Regions from separate parts of the Shewanella sp. VK101 genome, predicted to be linked through region 2. Evidence: riboswitches for the same ligand, from Rfam matches in the RefSeq annotation. Region 2 holds a riboswitch; each other region holds the start of a gene.
What was found. A riboswitch is a leader RNA that binds a small molecule or an ion and turns the genes downstream of it on or off. The one in region 2 is predicted to bind lysine.

Region 1 (7,958 bases), 2.2 Mb from region 2:
CCCCTGAGTTTTCGGGGCGTTTGCTGGGTCAGTTGCAGCTCAAGATCCAATTCCAGTTCAGCCAAATGCAGGCGATAACTGCCTTGCCACTGGAATTCCGGAGCCAGCTGTTTTTGCTCTTCGCCCTGCAACCATACGCTGACTATTTCGCCGTCCTGAAACAGATTGCCTTTGGCTATCACCAGATCGGCCATATAGCCGGGCGCCAGTTTACCGACCAAATTATCTATGCCGGCGGCCGCAGCGGCTTCTGTGGTCAGCGCTGCCAATGCGGTTTCTTCGTCGAGACCGGCTTGCAGCGCCATTCTCAACCTGGGCCAAAAGGCTTTACCGTCCATGCCGTATTGGGTGAAGGAGAAGGGGATATTGTTGGCGGCCATCACAGCAGGATTGCTCGGTGCCCGCTCCCAGTGTCTCAAGGTTCTGAGTGGTACTTCCCTGGCATTGTCTTCATCACTGACCTGAGGGGCAGCGGGGAAGTTCAACGGCAATATCAACACGGGTCGATATTCTTGCAGTTCTCTCACTCTTGCATATTCCTGGCCATTTCCCAGTAAGATTGGCTGGATATCTTCTTGGCTCAAGAGTTTGGCTGCACGCAACTGGTTATTGAGGTTTCGGGTGTCAAATATCGCACCACGATTTTTTATATCGTGCAAGCGCTCAAGGGCGATATTAAATTCCGGTGACAATAAATCCTCGCGGCCGGCTGCTTTCATTTTATTCTGGTTATACCAGTTGGCATCACTGAGAGTCTGTCTTATTAACGCTATGCTTCCCATCAGGGAGTTGGGGTAGTCCTGTGGTGAATTGCCTTTATCAAAAGCCATAAAATGTCGACTTTGGGGATTATATATCAGTTGATTGCTATTCTTGTCCGCCAAAGACAGTGAAACACCAATTCCCCTGAATATTCCGTTAAGATGAGCACTCTGAACGCTGGTAAAGCCATTGCTTATCCAATTTGACGCGGCTTCTTTATCTGCCAATACATAGGAAAACCATTCTTTCTCTGCGTGAATAGCCCCATTTGCAGCCACAGCCCCTTTGGGGTTTATCCGATAGACAGGGCCTTCAATAGTTGCCGGCGATTCTGAATACTCCAAGCCATATTCGGCAAAGGGATCGATAAACCCCGGATAGATGGTGTAACCATTGAGATCTATCTTATAAGCATTTTGTGGAATTTCATTATTGGAAATAACTTGCTTTATCCGGTTATTTTCAATAAGCAGGGTAGCGTTATCCAATTGCTTACCCGGGGAGAGCATGAGTTTGGCGTGGGTTAAGGCGGTCAATCTCGGAGTATTGTCTGTCAGTTGCGTTTCATCGGCGTAGGCGCTGCAGGCCACAAGGCTGATAAACAGCAGTTTTGCGGCGGGGAAAGAGGGTTTCATCTGTTGTGGCTACCTTGTCATTATTCTTTTGGGGAAAAGTCACAGCTATCAGTAAAAAGATATGAACATCAGTATATATTCACTACTTTTTTACCAAAGAGTTACAGATATCCATAATACAAAAAGGTATCTGAGGCCGACGGGATACATGGCTGTGCTGATGTCCATAAAAGTTAACCCAGTCAAAATGTAAATGCCAAGGCGTAATTGTAAGGCTTTTTAACAGATGCCAGACGTCTATCAGACATAAAAAAGCCCCGACACTGTCGAGGCTTAAGTAAATAGATGCCTGATTAGATCAGGAAATCATCCATTGAACGACCTTTGTCTACTTCGTTCTTGAATACAGTTGGCATACGGCCTTGACCGGTCCAAGTAATAGTTTCACCATCTACAACGATTTTGTATTTTGGTGGGCGAGGAGCACGCTTCTTGGGAGCAGCCTTGGCGGCAGCAACATTACCCAGATCTTCAACAGACAGGCCAACGGCTTCCATCTGCTTACGGATATCTTCTATTTTAGAAAGACGTTCAGCTTGTGCCTTTTCTTCTTCCTTGGCTTCCTCTTCACGATCAATAATGATCTTATCCAATTTGGCAGCCAGATCGCGCAGATCTGCAACGCTCAACTCTTTTACTGCGGCCTTAAAACGACGACCGTGAGTCAATATATCAAGAAAATCGCTCATAAGTATTTTGGTCCCACGCTAATTTATAAATTGGGTTATGGTGAACATCGCTATAAATAATAGAAACTATAAGAGTCTGGATCAAATATTTTTACGCCAATTGACATTAATTTCTTTATTTAACTCAATTCTATGACCATGAAAGTTGCCAAGTGTTCAAAAAACTGGCCTTAAAGTGTGACAGAAGTGACAAACGAGCGTTTAAGTTGCTGTTGACGTTAACGTCAACAGCACGTAAAGTTGAGCCATCCTGTACTGATGGCCCTGGTATCATCGGTACGCAACCCACATTAGATACAAGGTGTAGGAAGGAAACCCTATGAAAGTATTGGTGCCAGTAAAACGTGTGGTCGATGCCAATGTGAAGGTCAGGGTCAAGGCCGACAACACAGGCGTTGAAACAGCCAACCTGAAAATGGCGTTGAATCCATTTTGTGAGATTGCGGTAGAAGAAGCCGTGCGTCTGAAAGAAGCCGGCAGTGCTTCTGAAGTTGTCGTTGTCAGCATAGGTCCCAAGGCGGCACAGGAGCAGCTGCGTACCGCACTTGCTCTGGGTGCCGACCGTGCCATTCACATCGAAACCGATGAAGAGCTGGTGCCCCTTTCTATTGCCAAACTGCTCAAGGCGGTGCAGGACAAGGAACAGGCGCAACTTATTCTGCTCGGTAAGCAGTCCATCGACGGCGATAACAATCAGACAGGACAGATGCTGGCGGCGCTCGCCGGTATGCCTCAGGCAACCTTTGCATCTGAAGTGAAGCTGGAAGGCGAAACTCTGCTGGTCACCCGGGAAGTGGATGGCGGCTTACAGACTCTGTCCATGCCTCTGCCTGCCGTGGTCACCGCAGATCTGCGTCTGAATGAGCCTCGCTATGCTTCTTTGCCCAATATCATGAAAGCCAAGCGCAAGCCGCTGGAGACCATGAGCATTGATGACCTGGGAGTGGCGCTCAAGCAGCACGTACAGGTGTTGGAGGTAGCTGCACCGGCCAGCCGTCAGGCGGGTGTGATGGTGGCTTCCGTTGAGGAGCTGGTGGACAAGTTGAAAAACGAAGCGAAGGTGATCTAAATGGCCGTATTAGTAATAGCAGAACACGATAATGCCAGCCTGAAACAGGACACAGCCAAAGTTGTCGCCGCAGCCAAAGCCATAGGGGGAGATATTCACCTCTTGGTTGCCGGTCAGGATTGTAAGGCCGCCGCCGATGCTGCCGCCAAGCTTGAAGGCGTCAGTAAAGTACTGCTGGCCGATAACCCTGCCTATGGTGCTCATCTTGCCGACAATATTGGTGAACTCATCTTGTCTCTGAGTGGTGACTACAGCCACATTCTGGCTGCAGCTTCAAGCCAGGGTAAGGACATACTGCCACGAGTGGCGGCTTTGCTGGATGTGGCTCAACTTTCTGAGATCACCAAGGTGATTGACGCCGATACTTTTGTCCGTCCCGTTTATGCCGGTAACGCCATGGCAACCGTTAAGAGTCTGGACGATAAGAAAGTGGCTACAGTGCGTGCCAGCGCCTTCGACGCCGTTGCCGAGACAGGCTCAGCTGAAATCAATCAGCTCGATAGTGTCTTTGACGCCAAGAGCAGCTTTGTATCCCAGAGCCTGACCGAGTCGGCTCGTCCGGAGCTTGGCAGCGCCAGAGTCATTGTTTCCGGTGGTCGCGGTATGGGTAGTGGCGAAAACTTTGCCATGCTGGAAGCCTTGGCCGATAAGCTGGGCGCCGCCGTAGGTGCATCGCGGGCAGCAGTGGATGCCGGCTTTGTTCCCAACGACCTGCAGGTTGGCCAGACGGGTAAAATCGTGGCGCCAGAGCTTTATATCGCTGTGGGTATCTCCGGGGCGATTCAACATCTGGCCGGTATGAAGGATTCAAAAGTCATTGTGGCCATCAACAAAGATCCTGAAGCGCCTATCTTCCAGGTTGCCGATTATGGCTTGGAAGCTGACCTGTTTGATGTTGTGCCTAAATTGAACGAGTTGATTTAATCTGTGATCTAGGTCACGATAGGCGGCTTTGGGGTAGCATCCTCAAAGCCGCCTATGTTTTTATGTGCCTCACGCCTGACATCAGGCGTCCTGAGAAGTAGAGGCGCACTAAATATCAGTAGCGGTAAGCAGGGTGATTCCGTTTATGTATCGCGAAAGGATTTGGTGCCGAAGTGGTTGCGACTTATCAAGGTCCACCGCTGGGGCTGTTACCAAATAGGGGCAGCACTGCCATAGTATATTCTGTCGGGATGACAGATTGACGTTACTATGGAGCGCTACTGAAAGGACAGGTGCTACTCGGTATGCCATTGCCTTTTCCCACCAGTTCAGTTGCCCTCCATTCGTATTTAACGAAGAACAAGACTCAATGACACTAACAAGTTATGCCGATTCGGCACTCTCTTTGTTGCCGCCGGTTGTGGCAATTTTATTGGCGATCCTCACCCGTCGGGTGTTGTTATCGCTGGGGCTAGGGATATTGATTGGAGCCTTGTTGCTCAATCAATGGTCGGTATTGGACACCGGGGTTTATCTGGGGCAAAGGGTGCTTTCCCTGGTATGGGACGATGGTGCTTTCAATGCCTGGAACCTGTATATTCTGGGGTTCCTGGTGCTGCTGGGGATGATCACTGCGCTGATCACCGTCAGTGGCTCGGCCAGAGCCTTTGCCAACTGGGCCAGACAGCATATCCGTAATCGCCGTGATGCCAAGCTGCTGACCATGTTTCTCGGCTGTGCGGTGTTTATCGATGACTACTTCAACAGCCTGGTGGTGGGCAGTATCGCTAGGCCTCTGACCGACAGATATTATATCTCCCGCTCCAAACTGGCGTATCTTTTGGATTCTACCGCCGCGCCCGTGTGCGTTATCTCGCCGGTATCCAGTTGGGGCGCCTATATTATCGCCCTTATCGGCGGCATTCTCACCGCCCACGGTTTTACTGAAGTAGGACATCTGAGCGCTTTCGTGCAGATGATCCCGATGAACTTCTATGCCCTGTTTGCCCTGGCGCTCTTGCTGTGCGTCACCTTTATGGAGCTGGATATTGGCGCCATGCGCAAACACGAGCTCAACGCCCGCAAGGGCAATCTCTATGATGAGTCCAAGGGGTTGCCCCCCGGTGCCAATGCCGATCTGCCCGAGGCGGAAACCGGCCAGGTGCACGGCCTGTTCCTGCCCATAGGTGTCTTGGTGGTGGCAACCTTCTATTTTATGGTTTCCAGTGGTGCCGATGCCCTGGCGGCAGAAAGCCTGCCTTTCAGTATCATAGGTGCCTTCGAGAAAACCGATGTGGGCTCATCTCTGTTCTTTGGTGCTTCCATCGGTCTGGTGGTGACGCTGCTGCTGGCCTTTATCCAGAAGATTGAAGCCAAGATGATCCTCAAGGCACTCACCTCGGGTGCCCGTTCCATGTTGCCGGCCATCTATATTCTGATGTTTGCCTGGACCATAGCCGGGATCATAGGCTCACTGGAAACCGGCAAGTTTATGGCCAGCCTCGCCAGTGGCAATATTCCCTTTGCCTTGTTGCCGGCCGTGCTATTTATTTTGGCTGGGCTTACCGCCTTTTCTACCGGCACCAGCTGGGGCACCTTTGGTATCATGTTGCCGATTGCCGCCGATATGGCCATGGGCAGCCACAGTGGCATGATGTTGCCTATGCTGGCCGCCGTGCTTTCCGGGGCTGTGTTTGGCGATCACTGCTCGCCGATATCGGACACCACGATTCTGTCATCCACAGGTGCCAGCTGCCATCATATCGACCATGTGTTGACTCAGTTGCCCTATGCGGTCTTGGTCGCAGTTATTTCCCTCGGTGGCTATATAGTACTCGGCTTTACCGAGTCGGTATGGCTTGGGCTTGCCAGCAGTTGTGTGCTGTTCATGCTGGGGCTGGTGTGGCTCAAGTGGCAGCAGCCCAAAAACAGTGCTGCCTAACCGGCCAATTAAAAAACGCTGCCTTGGCAGCGTTTTTTGTTACCTATATTTCAGGGCCATTGGAGTTGGAGGCGTACTCTCGTCTTGGATATTCAGGCTAAATATCTATTGATTCAAACCGGCCTTGCCAATTATTTTTGTGACAGCTCTATTGAGTTTTCCGTGATGACGCGAGCCGATGCCGAGCGGGCAAACAGAGTCAAACTCGTCGCTATGGCCAGAACAATAACCGTTGGGACAATCCAAGCTGCATAGCAAGCGTATAAGGGTAGATACTGGTTCAAAATTGCATCCAGGCTGGCAGGCATACTGCCGAGAATATGCAAGGCGTCCAGAGCGCCAAAAATCAACGCTGCCGCTAAGGTTGCAAGTACGCCAGACATGGAGACAAGGCGCCGTAGCGGCGCAATCAACAACAAGGCAATCGCAATCGGATGCAGGGCTACCACGACGGGTTGGGTGATCTGTAAAAGTTGCTCCAGACCAATATTGGCAACCATCGCTCCAATTATCATGGTGACCAGCACACTGTTACGGTAAGACACTTTACTGAATGTGCGGCTATAAAACTCACTGCCGGCAGTCGTCACGCCGATTATCGTCGTCAGGCAAGCCAATATCATCACAGCCCCCAACAGCAAGGTACCTAAAATACCAAAATGTGTTGTGGTAAAGGTGGTCAGAATATCCCCGCCGTTACTGTATTCACCGACGCTGCTGGCGCCGATATAAGCCAGGGATATATATACCAGTGCCATAGCCACAGCGTACATCAAGGCGGCAATCAGGGTGTACCTGGTAATCGCCTTTGGCTGAGTGACACCCATACTTTTAATCGCGCGGAAGATAACCCATCCAAAACCGATAGAGCCCAAGGCGTCCATGGTCATATATCCTTGAGTCACACCTTCGGCAAATGCGCTGCTTACATAGGCGCCGGTCGCCTGGGAAATGCCTTGACTCGGAAACAACAGTGCGGCGATAGCCATTGCCAGTAGGATAGCCATTAGCGCCGGCGTCAACCACTTCCCCAGGTTGTCGACCAGTTTGCCCGGATACAGGGAAAACAGCACAGCGATAACGCAGAAGATAATTGAAAAAGGACCCAGTGCGTTGTCACCGAAAAACGGGCTAAAACCGAATTGGTAAGCGACTGTGATGGCGCGAGGAATGACAAATGCCGGGCCAATCACGATAAATACCATAATCCAGAACGTGGTAGCCAGAGGGCGGGGAAGTACTGAAGTCAGGTTATCGGAGCCCCCCACCAGGGCCACAATGACCAAAGCAAAGGCGGGTAAGCCCACACCGGCCAGTAGAAAGCCTGCCATGCCCTGAAACAGGTTTTCGCCTGCCTGATAACCCAAAAATGATGGGAAAATAAGGTTGCCGGCGCCCAAGTACATTGCAAAGGTCATAAAACCCAAAGCGGCGATATTGCGTGCACTTAACATAGTCTTCCTCAAGTATGTCAGCTTTGAAGTAACCAGCAAGTGAGCGTTTTGATGACTCTGCCAGCGACTCTCACTGACAGAAAATAAAAGATAATAGCCTGTCAGCCCCGGTTGAGTTCCAGAGAGAGCAGGAGGAGATTGGCGACGGTCACTTGTTGGCGACTAGGCTGCAAACAAATTGTGGAAGCGACCAATGACATACAAAATCCAGGTTGACAGAAAATACGGGAGGAGGCTCCTCCCTGCGTGGATCCCTTATAAACCTATCTCTTGGAACCTGGCAAGCCTTAAATAGTGGGTAGTGTGTATTTCAATATTTTCTCCACTCACAGGAACAAGTCACTAAAAATTCTTTAAAGAAACATTAACGATTCAGTCTCGCAGTGATGGAAATCGGGATCCCACCAGTACTTGGGGATAAATGCCTGCCACTCTCAATTAGGGAAGGTGCGAATAAGTCCTCGTGGCACTCTGGCTTACACA
Region 2 (7,958 bases):
GGCTCTATGGGCATTTCTCGCCGCTCAATCTGCTGACCAAACGCAAACGTATGTCGATCCGCGGCCGCCGCCCCAATGGGGAACGCAGCAAACGCCTGGTCAACCAAAGCGGTATCGGCCTCCTGGAACTGGCAGAAAACGGCGCCCCCCAGCGGATAGCCGTACTGCATGCCGATATGAGCCTGACCGAGTTTCAAGCACCCAAAGAGAGCCGCGACTGACACTTTGTGCCAGAACAGTTCCCATTGAAGTAATGGCGCGTTGCCCGGCTTATGGCATACTCAGGCGAAACCACCTTGGGAGCCTAAGATGCATCTGTGTCACTGCCAACTTGAGCAACATGGCGAGGCGATACGCGCCATCTTCAACCATGCCATTGCCCATACCACAGCCCTTTATGAATACCAGCCAAGGAGCGAACAGCAGATCCGCGACTGGTTCGGCGCCAAACAGCAAGGCAGCTGGCCAATTCTGGGCGCCGAGGATGAGCAGGGGCAACTGTTGGGATTTGCCAGCTTAGGCCCGTTTCGCGGCTATCCGGCCAATCTCTATTCGGTGGAACACTCTGTGTATGTGCACCCTGAGCATAGAGGCAAAGGGGTGGCGCGCTTTCTGATGCAGCATTTGATAACCCAGGCCCGGGAGCGCGGCATCCACACCATGGTGGGCGCCATAGATGCCGGAAACCAGGCCAGTATTGCCCTGCACCTGAAGTTGGGGTTCAAGCACTCAGGCACCCTGCCCCAGGTGGGCTATAAGTTCGGCCGCTGGCTGGATTTGGCGTTTTATCAGCTTATGCTGCCTGGACCTGCCGAGCCCTAACCCTTTCGGGCGCGAGTCGATTTTCGTTTTATGCCCCTGAAAAAAATCATCATTCCCGGGCAATCCGCCAGCGGCCATCTACACTTATTCAAGCGTATTTACGAATAAGGGAACCCGATTAGATGACACTGGATTATATCGCGCTGGGGATGCTGATCTTTGTCGCCCTGGTGATCTTCTACGGGGTGATAGTGATCCACGACATCCCCTACGAGCTGGCCAAGAAACGCAACCACCCCCATCAGGACGCCATTCACTACGCAGGCTGGGTGAGCCTGTTTACCCTGCATGTACTGTGGCCGTTTCTGTGGATCTGGGCCACGCTCTGGCGCGAGGACAGGGGTTGGGGCTTTGACAAAATTCAACAGGAGCAGCAATCACTGCACCATGAAACCGTACTCCTGGCGCAGCAGTTGGAGCTATTGAGTGAAAAAGTCGCCGCCCTGGAAGCCCAAAAGCATGCCGCAGAGGCTCTTGCAGCGCCGAGTGCCCAAGTCCAAGTCCAAAGCCAAAACCAAGCCCCAACCCAAGTCCAAACATCTTCAGAAGAGCCCGCAGTCAATCCCAAACCCAACAGCGGCGTGAACTTGGATACGGCAGCAGACTCGACCGACATTCCAGCTACAGATAATCAGAGCCAGAGCAATAACAAGAATGAGGAGAACAGATAAATGGATCTCTTGCTTATCCTCACTTACACCGCCATCTGTGTCGCCATCTTCAAGATTTTCCGCATCCCGCTCAACAAGTGGAGCGTGCCTACCGCCGTGCTCGGCGGAGTAGTACTGATAGGCACCTTGATTTTGTTGATGAACTACAACCATCCCCATACCGCCATGGGCAGCCAGATGTATGTCACCACCCCGCTGATCCCCTCGGTGCGCGGCAAGGTCATAGAAGTGCCCGTCATCCCCAACAAACTGCTGAAGGAGGGCGAGCTGCTGTTCCGGGTCGATCCGACTCCTTATCAGACAGAAGTCACCCGGCTGGAGGCCAGCCTGGAGCAGGCCAAACAGGCGGTATTGGGGCTGGACGCCGCCTATAAGGCCGCCGAGGCCAGTCGCATCAAGGCCGAGGCCGAACGGGACAGAACCCAACTGGAATATGAGCGCTACCGCAGCGGTTTTGAAAAAGGCGCCTTTACCCGCGCCGATGTCGACAACCGTCGTCAGTATTATCTCGGCGCCCAGGCCTCAGTAGAGGCGGCCGAGGCCGAAGCCCGGCGCGCCAAGCTGGCACTGGAAGCCGAGTATCAGGGGCAAAACACCCAGGTGGCCGAAATTGCCGCCATGTTGGAAAAAGCCAGATTCAATCTGGAAGAAACCAGCATGCGCGCCCCCTCAGACGGTTATGTGACCCAGTTGACCCTGAGACCGGGAATGATGGTGGTGCCCATGCCCCTCAGGCCTGTGATGACCTTTGTCCATCAAGAGGAGCGCTTCTTTGTCGGCGCCTTTAGGCAAAACTCGCTGCTGCGGCTGAAACCCGGTTTCAAGGCCGAGCTGATCTTCCGCGCCCTGCCGGGCAAGGTGTTTCAAGCCGAAGTGGTCGAAGTGCTGCCAGCCATAGGTGAATCTCAGGTGCAGGCGCAGGGGCAGCTCTATGGCTCGTCACAGATTCGCCTCAACGGCCGGCCACTGGTCAAACTCAAGCCGCTGGATGATCTGAGTCAGTATCATTTGCCACTGGGCACCAATGTGGAGATCGCCATCTATTCCGATAGCTTTGAGCATGTATCAATCATGCGTAAAGTCTTGATAAGGATGAAAAGCTGGCAGAACTATCTCTATCTGGATCACTGATACTCCTTATCGACGCGCAAACCTTTGGCAAGAGTAAAAAGCCCCAGGAACACTCCCGGGGCTTTTTTGGTATCCCATCTCAGCCTCAGCCGATGGCGGCCTCGGGAGCCGCCTGGAAGCGCCTGGCGTGATAGAGGCAGAAGAGTGCAAACCAAGCGGCACTCACCAGGAAACCGGCCAGGGTGGAATGCAGCAGCCCCATGGCCAGATACCCCAGCGCCGCCCCGAAGGCGACGGTCAGGGCATAAGGCAACTGGGTCAGCACATGATCTATATGGTGACAGCCGGCGCCGGTGGCCGACAAAATACTGGTACTGGAGATGGGCGAGCTGTGATCGCCAAACACAGCGCCGGCCAGCACAGCCGACAACATGGGCAGCAGGAGTTGGATATCGCTGGCGGCGGCCATATCACCGGCGAGTGGCAACATGATACCAAAAGTGCCCCAGCTGGTGCCTGTGGCAAAAGCCATTGCACAGGAGAGCACAAACACCACCACAGGCAGCAGCCCTGTGGGCAGGTTGCCGTTGGCCAGGCTGGCGAGATATTTGCCGGTTTCCATGTCACGCACCACGGCGCCTATGGTCCAGGCAAACAGCAGTATGTTGATCGCCGGCAACATGGCCATAACCCCTCTGGGGGCGGCGCGCAGCCAAGTGGATATCCCAAGACCGAGACGCAGAGCCAACAGGCCGGACACCGCCAGGCTGCAAAGGGCGCCATAAACCAAAGACGAACCCACATTGGTATGTTCAAAGGCGCCCAGCACACTGAAGGCCTGACCATTGGCGGCCAATACCTGAGCCCCGGAGTCCAGCATGAAATAGATACTCGCCGCCGTCAGTGTCACTATCGGCAACACCATATCCAGCATGCCGCCGCGGCTGTCGGCCGGGGCTTCCATATCCAGCCCTATTGGCCTGCCCTTGGATTCATCCCAGAGCTTGCCTTCGAGCGCCCGCTGCTCATGCTGTCGCATCGGCCCAAGATCCAGTTGGAAGGCGATGACTACCACCACCATGATCAGGGTAAATACCGCATAGAGATTCATGGGGATCATCTGCACAAAGGCGGCGATCGGGCTCTGCTCTGTCACCCCATGGGCCACGAGTATGCCGCCCACCAGGGCGATGATATAGGCCCCCCAGGAGGAGATGGGCATCAATACGCACACGGGCGCCGCGGTTGAGTCCAGCAGATAAGCCAACTTGGCGCGGGAGATCTGGAATCTGTCGGTCACAGGGCGGCAAATGGGCCCCACCGACAAGCTGTGGAAGAAGTCGTCAATAAAGAAGGCAAACACCATCAAGCCGGTGAGCGACTTGGCGCTCTTGCGGCTCTGGCAGCGCCTGGCGGCCCATTCGGCGAAGGCCCGGGTCGCCCCCGAGGCGGTCATCAAGCTGATAAGCCCACCCAGCAGCAGCATAAACAGCAGCATATTAAGGTTATCGCTGTTGGGAGCACCATCGACCCAGAAGATTTTCAGCACACTGTCAAACAGGTAGCGCAGCGATTGCAGCGGTGAAAACTGCTGTAACATCAGGCTGCCGGCGACTATGCCTACCCCGAGGGAGAGCAGTACTCTACGGGTGATGATCGCCAGCGCAACCGCCAGCAGAGGAGGAACTATGGACCAGGGAGAGTCCGCAAAATGCATGATATTCATGATCTCTTTACACCTAAAACAACTAAGGTGGAGATCTACCGATAGGATCGAAGAAACTCAGACCAAGGAGGGCAGAAACTTCTCAGCTCCTTCAGGTAGCGCTCCATAGTGGATGACTATGGCAGTCCTGCACCTGTTAGATACAGAACCAGCAGCTAGGTTTGATGACCTGGCTACTTCGGCGCCGACTCCTTTCCCCGGGCCTCAAAGGCATCACCCTCTTCCCGGTTACTCTTAGGCAGCGCGCCTCTACTCAAAGGTATTCGACTGGCATTCTAACTATCACGGCCCCAATAGCAAGCCAGATTGTGCCTCTGGCGGTAAATATCCCGCCCGGTTGGCATTAAGCCTTTGGCAAGTGACTCATGTCTGGGCTCGCAAATGCCAGCTCCGGCTGTTGACGGCAACCACAGCTGCACCTAGGATCGCCCTCCCCTACCGCGACACTGAAATAACAATTAAAGGTGTGCAAATGACTCTGTTACAACGTTTTTGTGTGGCACTCTGTGCCTTGTTCTCCAGCCATTCCATGGCAACCCCCGCCCGGGCACCTATACTGCTGCAAGGTGCCATGGATGTCGAAGTCGACACCCTGGTTCAGGCCCTGAAAGACCCCAAACAGACAACTCTTGGTTCCTGGACTTTCTGGCAAGGCACTCTGGATGGCTATCCTGTCATAGTGTCCCGTACCGAAATAGGTATGGCCAATGCCGCCGCCTCCACCACGCTGGCAATAGAAAAATTTCAACCCGGTTTTATCATCAACCAGGGCACTTCCGGCGGCCACGACCCTGCGCTGCACCGCGGCGACATAGTGCTGGGGAAATACAGCTTCAATATGGGTTCCTATCGCAGCGATCTACACCCCAAAGGCCAGGGCATAGATCCCAAACGCTGGCATAACTTCGATGTCACCATGCGTTTGCGTCAGGATGGCAAGCTGGTGAAACACAAGCGCTTTGATGCCGATCCCAAGCTACTGGCTCTGGGACAACAACTGGCGTCAGCTTATCGCCATGGCAAGGTAGTGACCGGCGTGATCGGCAGTGCCGATGAGTGGAACCGCGAAGTCGACCGCATCGAGTGGCTGCACCAAACTTATCAAACCTCGGCCGAAGAGATGGAAACCGCTGCGGCCGCCCTGGTTGCCAAGGCATATGAGATCCCTTTTATCGGGATTCGGGTACTCTCCAATACCGACCTGCACGGCGAAGAGTTTGAGCCACAAACCGCTATCCACTGTCAGCAGTTTGTCATTGAGTACACCAAGAAGTTGATCGCAGGTTTGGAAGGTAAATAAGTTTCGAGGACTTCAAAGTAAAAGCCGGTGATATTGTCCACCGGCTTTTGTTTTTCAGGCCCTCATCTTAAGCTAGCTCGCCGGCGATAAGAAAATGGCCTCCACCTCTTTGGCCAGTGTCTGCCAGCCCAGTTTCGAATAGCCTTGCTGGTAACGGTATTCCCAAACCTTGGTTTCCGACTCGGGTGCTTGTTTTCGCTGGATAACCAAGCGGTAGTCATCCATCGTTGGTGACTCTGGCTCCGGCAATGACAGGCTGGCAAAAGTCTGCTTGCTCTCGGCACAGCTCTGGCCGCGATACCGAATAAACACCTGCAAACCCGTATCGAAATCCTTGTCATTAATTTGGGATTGGATCTCGCTGCCGGGCACAGTGTATTCCGTCTCATTCACCAGGCAGAGTCGTTGTTTGTGGGTCTTTCCGACTTGCGCTGTAACATTGGCGAATACGGTTGATGGGCTGGCGACCAGGCTGAATAAACCTATTCCCAGTAGTGTCAGACGGGTCAATTTCATCGGCACACTCCTTATGCAAGATTGATTGGCTCTGGCTCATTCAAGCATAAAAAGCGTCCAGAGACTGCCTCAAAGGAGCAACAAATTGTATCTGCTGTTTCAAAATCACCTACAACTCACCAACATCAAACAAGCGATATTGGCAGATAAAACAAACAATGCGGGCACCACCAGGGGGCCCGCATAATAACTGTCAGACAGGATAACTTGGGTTCAGTCACGCAGCTTGTAGCTGACCTCGACCCTGTCGGAGAAAGTTACCTGGCCATACTCATAGCTCTGGTTGATAGCGCCTTCAGCCATCATGGCGGCCTTGTACATCACAGGGCGCACCGGGCCTTGGTCGAAATAACGAATCGACCAGACGCCATCGAGTTTCTCGCCAAATCCGGCCGCCAACTCACTGGCCTTTTGCTTGGCATCTTCAATGGCCGCCTGCCGCGCCTGCTTGCGCATCTCGGCTTCTTTACTGGACTTAAGGTTGATCTGGTTCACCTTGTTGATCCCGCCTATTAACGCCGAGTCCAGTATGGGATTGAGCTGATCCAACTGTTTCACCAACACGGTCACACTGCGACTGGCGCGATACCCCTTGAGCTCGGGCGCCTTGTCCTTGAGGTAAACATACTCAGGTTGCAGATTCAGATTGGCGGCGGCAATCGACTCCTTGGCGACCCCGGCCTTGAGCAGGCGCTCGATAAAAGCGGCCACCGCCTTGTCGGATGCGGCCTTGGCCGCCTTGGCATCAGATTCGCTTAATGACACTTCAACATGGATTTCAGCCATATCCGGCTCAACCTGTATCTGGCTGACGCCTGTAGTTTCCAGCAGAGGTCTATCCTGAGCCAGTACTGAGTGGCTCATCAGAGTAGCGGGTAACAGTGCGCCTATCAGCGCCAGATTCAGCAGAGATTTTTTCATCTTGGTTCTCCAAAAAGTTCGCTTTCGTTGACCATAGAAACGCAGCCGGCTGACAAAAGGGTTAAAAAAATCAAAAAATTTTTCAACGACGTTTTGAAGCAGCAACCGAGATGGCAACATAGAACATAAATTAACCAGCCCAACTGTACCTTTTCGATGGCTGAGGTATAATCGCCGCCAATTTTACCGGCACCCAAGCGTGCTCCATCAGCTTTAGCATTGCGGAAAACAGCTCTTGAAGAAATCAGTCGACATTTTTGATCCCAAGCAGACCACGACTCTGGACACTCCGGCCAAGACTCTGGCACAGGAAAACAGCCCTGCCGAGGCCCAAACCAGCGGCAATCGCATCGGCTTTGTCAGCCTGGGCTGCCCCAAAAACCTGGTGGATTCCGAGCGGATCCTCACCCAACTGCGCATCGACGGCTATGAGGTTACCAACAGCTATGACAATGCCGACCTGGTAATAGTCAACACCTGTGGCTTTATTGATGCCGCGGTGGAAGAGTCGCTGGATGCCGTGCGTGAAGCGCTGGAAGAAAACGGCAAGGTTATAGTCACCGGCTGCCTGGGCGCCAAGGAAAACCAGATCCGCGAAGTGCATCCGGATGTACTGGAGATCACCGGCCCCCACAGCTATGAAGCCGTGCTGAACCATGTGCACAAATATGTGCCCAAGCCAGAGCACAACCCCTTCACCTCGCTGATCCCGCAAGCCGGCGTTAAGCTGACCCCCAAGCATTATGCCTACCTGAAGATTTCCGAAGGCTGCGACAACCGCTGTACCTTCTGCATCATTCCGGCGCTGAGGGGCGATCTGGACAGCCGCAGTGTCGGCAGCGTGCTGGATGAAGCCAAACGCCTGGTGGAAAGCGGCGTTCAGGAGATTCTGGTCGTCAGCCAGGACACCTCGGCCTACGGCAAAGACAAG
Region 3 (7,958 bases), 1.5 Mb from region 2:
TGTCCTTCCGGCACCATGGCCTTGATTTGATATTCCCGAGCCTCCGGGGAAGCATTGGCAGCAATAGTTACAGCCATGGTTACTGGCTGTCCGGGGGCCATCTCTCCACTGAGCACACTGGCCGCAGGCATTTGCACATCATCAACGACTCGGCTGAAAGCAACCGGCAAGTTCTTGGCCGCGATGCTGGTATCGCTGGACGTCAGAGTTACTACGGCATAACCCAGGTCGCTGGCGGCAAAATTATCCTTCCAGGCAAACTTCAGTGAGAAGTCCTCGTTATCACCCGTCTTGGTCAGAGTAAAGTTGTCCTGAGCCGGACCTGCCTCTACCACTGAAGTTTTCAGGGTGAAGGGATCTTCGGCATTGGCGGCTGAGGCCTCATAGTTTTGCACAAAGATATAGTAATCACCGGCTTCTGGATTACTGATGCTGACAGATTCATCAGAACCGGCTCTGGCCGATTGGCCAACAAGGGCATCCAGCGCCCCGTCACCGTCCCTGTCTATTGCCACATAGAGATCCAAATCCGGAGAGTTGGTGGCAGTAATGGCCGTATTGAACAGCTTGGCACCATCTTCAACACTGTAAACAACGTAGGCAACGCCGTCGGTAATGTCGTCCAGGAAGCTACCAACATCCGAATCTTGCTTCAGCACGCCTTCAAAGCTGTCGGCCAGTGCCAAGGCAGATACCTCTGCATCCAGTCCCGTCATATCCAGCGATTTGAGCTGGCTGAAAGTCAGCTCATCGGCATCTCGTCCTGCCCGGATGGTAAAGCTGTCCGGCAGGTTGTCACGGGAAGCCTTGACCGCCACCGGCATAGCCGCATCAGGGTGGTTGCTCGAGGTCAACAGCAGGTTACCAAACGCCCAATCACTGGAGCTCACCCCTGTGATATCGGCAGTGACAGTCACCACCTGTGACTGCCCCTTGGTCAGAGTGAAGTTTTCAGGCGAAACCGTTATTTTCAGCCCTTCAGTCGTCGCCACCCCGGCAGCGCTCCATACGCCGTCTTTGGTCGCCGTGACTTTTCGAGTCCAACTGCAACTGTTAACACATTGGCTAGTGGACATGCTGGGAAGATTCAAACGTCTGGGATCACCACCGAGTTCTGGATTGGCAAACTCATAATTGTCCGCCAACTCATCCATGATGAGCCCTGTCTTGGCGGCCAAATCGACCCGGATCCGGCCGGCACCCACATCAAACGGATCCGCGGTAGTCTTGCCATCGGCCTTGGTCATAGCACTGGCCGTAGTTGCCGTCAGCATCAAGGCTGAACGGATATTATCCGGTGTCCACTCAGGATGAGCCGACTTCAGCAGCGCCCCGGCGCCCGCCACATGAGGGCTGGACATGGAAGTACCGGACATCAAGGTATAATCGGCAGGATCTGTCCCTGTTACTTCATGGCCATACTGCTCATCGGCATAAGCGGCATAGATGTCCACACCCGGTGCTGAAATCGAAGGCGCAATCACATCGAAGTAACGATTTGGCCCGAGTAGAGAGAAGTCGCCCAACACATCTGCCTGACGCTCAACGGCCGATGGAGTGGCATTGATTTTGGCCACCAGCCCTGGCGTGGCCGCCAGCGCATCCACAACAGCCAAGCCATCAATATTACCGATGAAAACAGAAGGGATACTGGTGTTGCCCAGTCCGGACATCTTGGTTCTGACGTTGCCTTCACCGTCTTTGTTAAAGACGATAACCCCTACTGCCCCCGCATCTTTGGCATTATTGACCTTATCGGCAAAGTTACAACCGCCGCGCTTAATCAGCGCCAACTGTTCCTTGAACGCATCGGCGGCAAAGGCGTTACAACCTTCGAAATTATCAGCTGCCAAGTCACCGGCATACACCAAAGGTGCACTGATATCTGTAGTCATTACCGGCCCGGTTCCCTGAGTGTAGTCCAGTTGGTCACCGTTGAACTCCAGAATGGAACGCACTTCCCGGTTGTGGGTAGATGCCGCGACTGAGGTATACCAGGGCGCATTTTTGGGTGAAGAAAAGGGAACTTGGCTAACCGAAGCAGAGGTATTTCCGGCCGATACGGCAGAGAAGATGCCGGCATTACGGGCAGCCAGGAAGCTCATCTCTGTCGCGCTTGACCAAGGGAAACCACCGCCGCTGATGGAATAGTTGATCACATCCACACCGTCGGCAATGGCATCATCCAACGCTTTGAGAATCGCCGATGTGGGACAACCTGAATATCTATCGCCATTGTTGCCCGGACGGCAGATCTGATAGGCAACAATGTTGGCATGGGGGGCGACCCCGGAGATCTGTGTAAATTCGAGCCCGGTCTCAATGCCATCCCCCTGAGCCTCACCGACTTCACCGGCAACATAGGGAACATTCTTAAGGATATTGCCCGCAGCAGTACTGGCAGTATGAGAACCATGGCCCCCATAATCCTCACCATTCTTGGCAGGAGGTGTTGGGCCAAAGACCTCTTCATCATCATAACTGTCGGTAATCTCAGGATAACTTCTGACCCCGATTAACTTGTCGTTGCACATGTCAGAAAACTCTGCCGCACAATCACCGACGTAGACCCCCTGCCCCCAGGGGTTAGTATGGTCGTAACCATCTCCCCCAATGTCGGCAAAGGATGGATGATCACTGTTGATCCCCGAATCGATCACCCCGACTATGACCCCTTCACCCATAGCCCGGGTCCCTGTTGCACTGCCGTCCCACACTTTGGGAGAACCTATCATGCTCTGGCTACTGTCGGTATCCATTGAATAGAGGCTTTCCCGCTCAATGAACGCCACTTCGGGTAACTTGGACAGGGCTTCAGCCTGCTGCTGATCCATGGTGACAGCCAGGCCATTAAAGGCATAGTGATATCTGGCCTTGGCCTGCAACTGAACCCCTTGGGCCGCGGCACTCATTAAAAAGTTCTGTTGTTTGGCATTCAAATACTTCACGTAGGACTTCACCGCCACACTGGCGGTATTCAGCTTGGGAGCCTTTTGGGGCGCCAGCCCTTGGCTTCGTTGTGGACTGGTGGCTTCAAGCCCGGAAATACCACCGGCATAATTCGCCACAGAGGGATCTTTAAGGCGCACTATATAAGTGTATTTACCCTCTGCAAGTCCAGGCTCTTTGACAAACTTATGTTGCCCCACCCCTTGCTGTTGTCCTTTGAGGTCGCTGGACGCACTAAGCAGATCCGACGAAATAAATGGATCCGATACGCTCACTGGCGCGGCTTCTGAATGGAATGCCATAGATAACAGCGCTGCTGAAACGGCTATTGCAACTTGACTCTTCACTTGTCTACTCCCTATAAGACTGCTTATTGTTGTTTTATGTTTCCATGCTCAAAAACACTCCCTTAATACAAAGGGATTAATTCTTGTAACACCAATTGATACAAACAAGAAACAAAAGACACAAAATATTACAAATTATCAGCCAGTTACAGAATGGTAGACGCTAAAAAGGATTTCATATCCGGCTTTGACTTAACCAGAAAGAGTGAAGTAGTTGGTCATCACCTTGTAGAGCTCAGTACCTTGATGCACAGACGCCGAGGCAAAATGCAGCACGGGGATCACATCCTCATTGAGTGAGAGCCTGGTGACTTCAGTGCCGGCATCGACTCGGTCGAGCCTGAGCATATTGACCAGAGGCGCGCCCGCAGCCAAAGGTACTCCCGGCTCGGCCAGATACTCCACCATACCTGCCATAGGTGCGTGAAACTTTCGATAGTCTTTCAGCATACAAGCAAAACGCGACATCACCTCGGGCTGTATGCTCTGGGCTATCACCTCTCTATAGCTCAGATAACTTAATATGCCTTCCGCATCCCGGCTGGCATCAGCAAGATCGATACGCTCCTGGCTGCCAAGCTCCAAAGTAAAGGCCGACACTGCGACTTTCAGCTCTCTGCCCCGGCTATTGGCATAGTCGCTGAGCTGCCACCAGGGATTGAAGGCCGCTTCATCCATCGCGCCGCCAAAACCTTTAGGCATCACCAGGGTATAGGGAATATGAAAGTAGCCGGCAGCGGACAGCTCATACTCGGGGCAATAGAGATGTTTACAGGACTTGGGGCCGGTGTGCAGATCCAGCACTATGTCAGCGCCGTGTGCCAGTTTCTGCAGATTGAGCGCCAATCTCTGCCCGGTCGTCACTCCCCAGGGATTGGCTAATGCCTGTTCACAGTTGGCAATAAGAAGACGACGAAAAGCGTCAAACAGTGCTTGCTCCGGCAGCTCACCGTGCTGCAGATACCAGTCATCCAGGTGGACGGCCTGATCCAGATAGGCTCGGTTCCAGTTGATACCTGTGATGGGATCGAAACGGCCCAAGGTAAACTCACCGCTTTTCTGGTTAATCCCCAAGGGGTTGGCCAGAGGCACCAGGGTGATATCTCCCAGAGGCGGATGGGCCTTGAAGTACTGCAGCAACTGCAAAATCACCGCATTGCCCTGCACCTCGGCGCCATGCACATTGGCCTGAATATAGACGCTGGGCGCCGCATCGCTGGCACCTTTGAAGCGATAAACAGGTATGGTCAAGGGCTGGCCGGCAGCCAGCTCCCCAACCGGCAGATGTTCAAGCTGCATCCTGAGCCCCTTCAAACAGGTTACGATGCAAAGCGGCAACAACATCACCGGCTTCGGCTTCCGACACCAAGACACAAAGATTGTGCGGACTGGCGCCCTGACAGATCATCCTGACGTTGTGGGGTTCGAGCACTTCAAATACCCGGCGACAAATCCCGGCAGTAGTGGCTATCTTGTTGCCTATGATGGCCACCAGAGCCAGCTTATCTTCCACCCGCACACGGCAGTTTTGCGACAATTCCTGCAGCAGGGCTTCGGTCAGAAGCCCCTTGCCGGCCGAATCTGAGCCCGTTTTGTCCAGCGTCAGCGACACGTTCACCTCTGAGGTGGTAATGAGATCGACACTGATCTTGTGCCGCGCCAACACGGCAAAGGTCTCTGCCAAAAAGCCCTGGGCATGCAACATCTGCAAACTGTGCAAGTTAAGTAGGGTCTGATCTCGTCTCACCGCAACGGCCCTGAATACCGGCTCATCTTCCACTTGGTGACGGATCCAGGTGCCACCTTTTTCCGGTGCCCGACTGGAGCCGACAAACACCTGGATCTGTTGACGCACCGCCGGCAAGATGGTGGCAGGGTGCAACACCTTGGCACCGAAAGTAGCCATCTCTGCCGCCTCATTAAAACTGATTTCTGCGATAGGCCTGGCGTTGGGAGCCAGTCTGGGATCTGTGGTGTAAATTCCTTCTACATCGGTCCAGATCTCGACCGCATCAGCTTCCAGCGCCTCAGCCAACAGGGCCGCAGAATAATCGCTGCCACCACGCCCAAGCGTAGTGGTTCGGCCATCGGCATCGGCGCCGATAAAGCCCTGGGTCACCAGCAGTTGCTGCTCAAGCAAGGGTTGCAATTTCTCTGTCGCCAGTCGCTTCAACTCGGCGATTTGTGGCTCGGCCTTACCGAAATGGCTATCGGTACGCATCACCAGGCGCACATCAAAGGCGCTGGCCTTGGCACCACGTTCTCTCAATACCGCGGCAAACAGCGCTGAAGAACACTGTTCGCCCAAAGATAGGATCTCATCGACCATAGCATGACTCGGCGCCTGCAATAACTTGGCACTGAGCGTTGCCATGCGGCTGAGCAAAGCATCCAGCGCCGCGGCAACATCTGCCGGTCTGCCAAGTTTATCCAGAATTGCGTATTGAATGGTGGCTATCTCTTTCAATAGCTTGAGACGGCGCTCATCCCCCATGTCGGCCTGGGACAGCTCCACCAACAGATTGGTTACGCCACTGGATGCACTGACCACAACCAGACGGGTGGCCGGGTTTCCAAGCACTATATCGGCACAGCGATTCATCGCCGGATAATCGGCAACTGAGGTACCACCAAACTTGGCAACAACAAGAGACATCAGCGCATTCCCCCACAGGCAGGTAACAGGGAAAGGTCGATAACGAGAATAGATTTCATGAGTTAAGCTCCGAACAGATAACGTTCGAAGAGCCTGGTGCAGAGATAACGCACCCCATAGCAGGGAAACAGCGATCGTCACCAGAAGCTCTCCACCAAAACCAGGTGACAGTCGCCAGGATTCAGCCTGACCAACCGACCGGAAGCGTAGCCAATACGCATCCCGACCTCGGCGTTAATCTCCCTCATGAGCCGTCATTGGAGAATTGGCCTCCTCTGACTCACTACCTAGTTAACGCACCTCTTCTGTTCCTTTCTCGCGAAAGGGATGAAAAAATTAGCAATAAAGTCCTTATGAAGTCAATGCTAATTTGCGCAGGATGAAATTTCCTCAACTCATCCGTCACTGAGCTCGGGTAACTCGCTGACCAGGCGCGCCCTGGCAGCAAACTGTCCAAGCGCCACCTCTCGCTCCCCTTTCAGGCAAGGCACCAAGGTCAAGAGCCCACTATCAACGTAGTAAAGGGCATTTTGTCGATACTTTGATGCCAGTTCGATTGCCGCAGCCTTATCCAGAAACAGAGCCCAGCTTTTTTCCATATGACTGAGATCATCGGCAGCGCCTATGATCGCCCGGTAAGGAATGCCCAGCTTATCAATATCGTGTTGTAGCTGCCGATCGAGAAGGCGGTTTTGGCAAGAAGTGAGTTTTTGCCCAAGGGGATTATGGGCGGTGACAATAGCGAAAGGAACAGCGGAAGAAAACGACTGAGTCAATAAAAAGCATGCGCTCTGGTAGTACTGCCAGAGACTTTCAAATGCAGCATCCATTGTAGTATCTGTCTCTAATGAACCGGATTTATTCTAGCAAAGGCTTTTGCATTCCCCTAGCCCCGTGAGCAAGCTCACAGTAAGACAAAATACAAAATGCTTATCTTTCAATAGGTAAAGCAAAAACTTGTGATATAGATCATAGTTAAACATTAATTTGTTAACATTTCATTTGTTAACAAATGCCCAATCCTAGTACAATGGATTGTATCGACAGAGGCTTAGAGTTAAGTGTGTGACCCGGCTAGCGCCATTACGCTACAGCATAAGTCTCTATCGATAACGACTCTGTACCAAATGTAATCTGGTTTTAAGATGACATTTTCTGGATTTTCCATGTCTTTCAGGAACTAAATCCCGCCACTGGGAATCCTAGACAGTACAGTTCGCGCCTCTCCGGGTGGAGAGCATACTTTTTGCTAATCATGAAGTGTGTTGCCGTTTCATTTCAGTTTTGAACAGCACTTACGTGAACCCTGTGAATGTTGGCGTTTTAGAGAGTATAGCGGAGCGTCACCCGCGCTCATGGTTAGATAAACTGATTTAATTAGGTAAATAACATGCAAAACCCGCACATTCTGATCGTTGAAGATGAAGCCGTTACCCGTAACACGCTGAGAAGTATTTTTGAGGCAGAAGGTTATGTGGTAACCGAAGCCAATGATGGCGCAGAGATGCACAAAGCCTTGCAGGAAAACAAGGTGAACCTGGTGGTTATGGATATCAACCTGCCAGGTAAGAATGGTTTGCTGTTGGCGCGGGAATTGCGCGAAATCAACAATATCGGTCTCATCTTCCTTACTGGCCGTGACAACGAAGTGGACAAGATCCTTGGATTGGAGATCGGTGCCGATGATTACATCACCAAGCCGTTCAACCCTCGTGAACTGACCATTCGTGCCCGTAACCTGCTGACTCGAGTCAACAGCTCTGGCGCTGAAATTGAAGAAAAGGCTGCCGTTGAATACTATCGTTTCAATGGTTGGAGCCTGGAAATCAACAGCCGTTCTCTGGTGAGCCCACAGGGTGAATCTTACAAGCTGCCACGTAGCGAATTCCGCGCTATGCTGCACTTTGTGGAAAACCCAGGCAAGATCCTCAGCCGCGCTGAGCTGCTGATGAAAATGACCGGCCGTGAGCTCAAGCCACACGACCGTACTGTTGACGTGACTATCC

Region 1: linked by a shared signal. The riboswitch ahead of ACSHSR_RS14915 (Na+/H+ antiporter NhaC family protein) and the one ahead of ACSHSR_RS02760 (Na+/H+ antiporter NhaC family protein) in region 2 are both predicted to bind lysine.
Region 3: linked by a shared signal. The riboswitch ahead of lysC (lysine-sensitive aspartokinase 3) and the one ahead of ACSHSR_RS02760 (Na+/H+ antiporter NhaC family protein) in region 2 are both predicted to bind lysine.

What each region holds. Positions count from the first base shown of each region.
Region 1 is NZ_CM151402.1:3,348,740-3,356,697, reverse strand. It holds gene ACSHSR_RS14935 (amidohydrolase family protein) at 1-1,397, opposite strand, end outside; gene ACSHSR_RS14930 (H-NS histone family protein) at 1,691-2,086, opposite strand; gene ACSHSR_RS14925 (electron transfer flavoprotein subunit beta/FixA family protein) at 2,406-3,155, shown strand; gene ACSHSR_RS14920 (electron transfer flavoprotein subunit alpha/FixB family protein) at 3,156-4,079, shown strand; lysine riboswitch at 4,170-4,368, shown strand; gene ACSHSR_RS14915 (Na+/H+ antiporter NhaC family protein) at 4,450-6,021, shown strand; gene brnQ (branched-chain amino acid transport system II carrier protein) at 6,153-7,475, opposite strand.
Region 2 is NZ_CM151402.1:588,857-596,814, reverse strand. It holds gene ACSHSR_RS02780 (alkaline phosphatase D family protein) at 1-221, shown strand, start outside; gene ACSHSR_RS02775 (GNAT family N-acetyltransferase) at 310-822, shown strand; partial or broken gene ACSHSR_RS02770 (DUF3302 domain-containing protein) at 945-1,179, shown strand; gene ACSHSR_RS02765 (HlyD family secretion protein) at 1,494-2,624, shown strand; gene ACSHSR_RS02760 (Na+/H+ antiporter NhaC family protein) at 2,710-4,290, opposite strand; lysine riboswitch at 4,379-4,550, opposite strand; gene ACSHSR_RS02755 (5'-methylthioadenosine/S-adenosylhomocysteine nucleosidase) at 4,763-5,590, shown strand; gene ACSHSR_RS02750 (hypothetical protein) at 5,663-6,106, opposite strand; gene ACSHSR_RS02745 (oxidative stress defense protein) at 6,320-7,027, opposite strand; gene rimO (30S ribosomal protein S12 methylthiotransferase RimO) at 7,263-7,958, shown strand, end outside.
Region 3 is NZ_CM151402.1:4,006,123-4,014,080, forward strand. It holds gene ACSHSR_RS17900 (S8 family serine peptidase) at 1-3,296, opposite strand, end outside; gene ACSHSR_RS17905 (succinylglutamate desuccinylase/aspartoacylase family protein) at 3,489-4,595, opposite strand; gene lysC (lysine-sensitive aspartokinase 3) at 4,585-5,952, opposite strand; lysine riboswitch at 6,089-6,265, opposite strand; gene ACSHSR_RS17915 (DUF3293 domain-containing protein) at 6,348-6,782, opposite strand; gene arcA (two-component system response regulator ArcA) at 7,343-7,958, shown strand, end outside.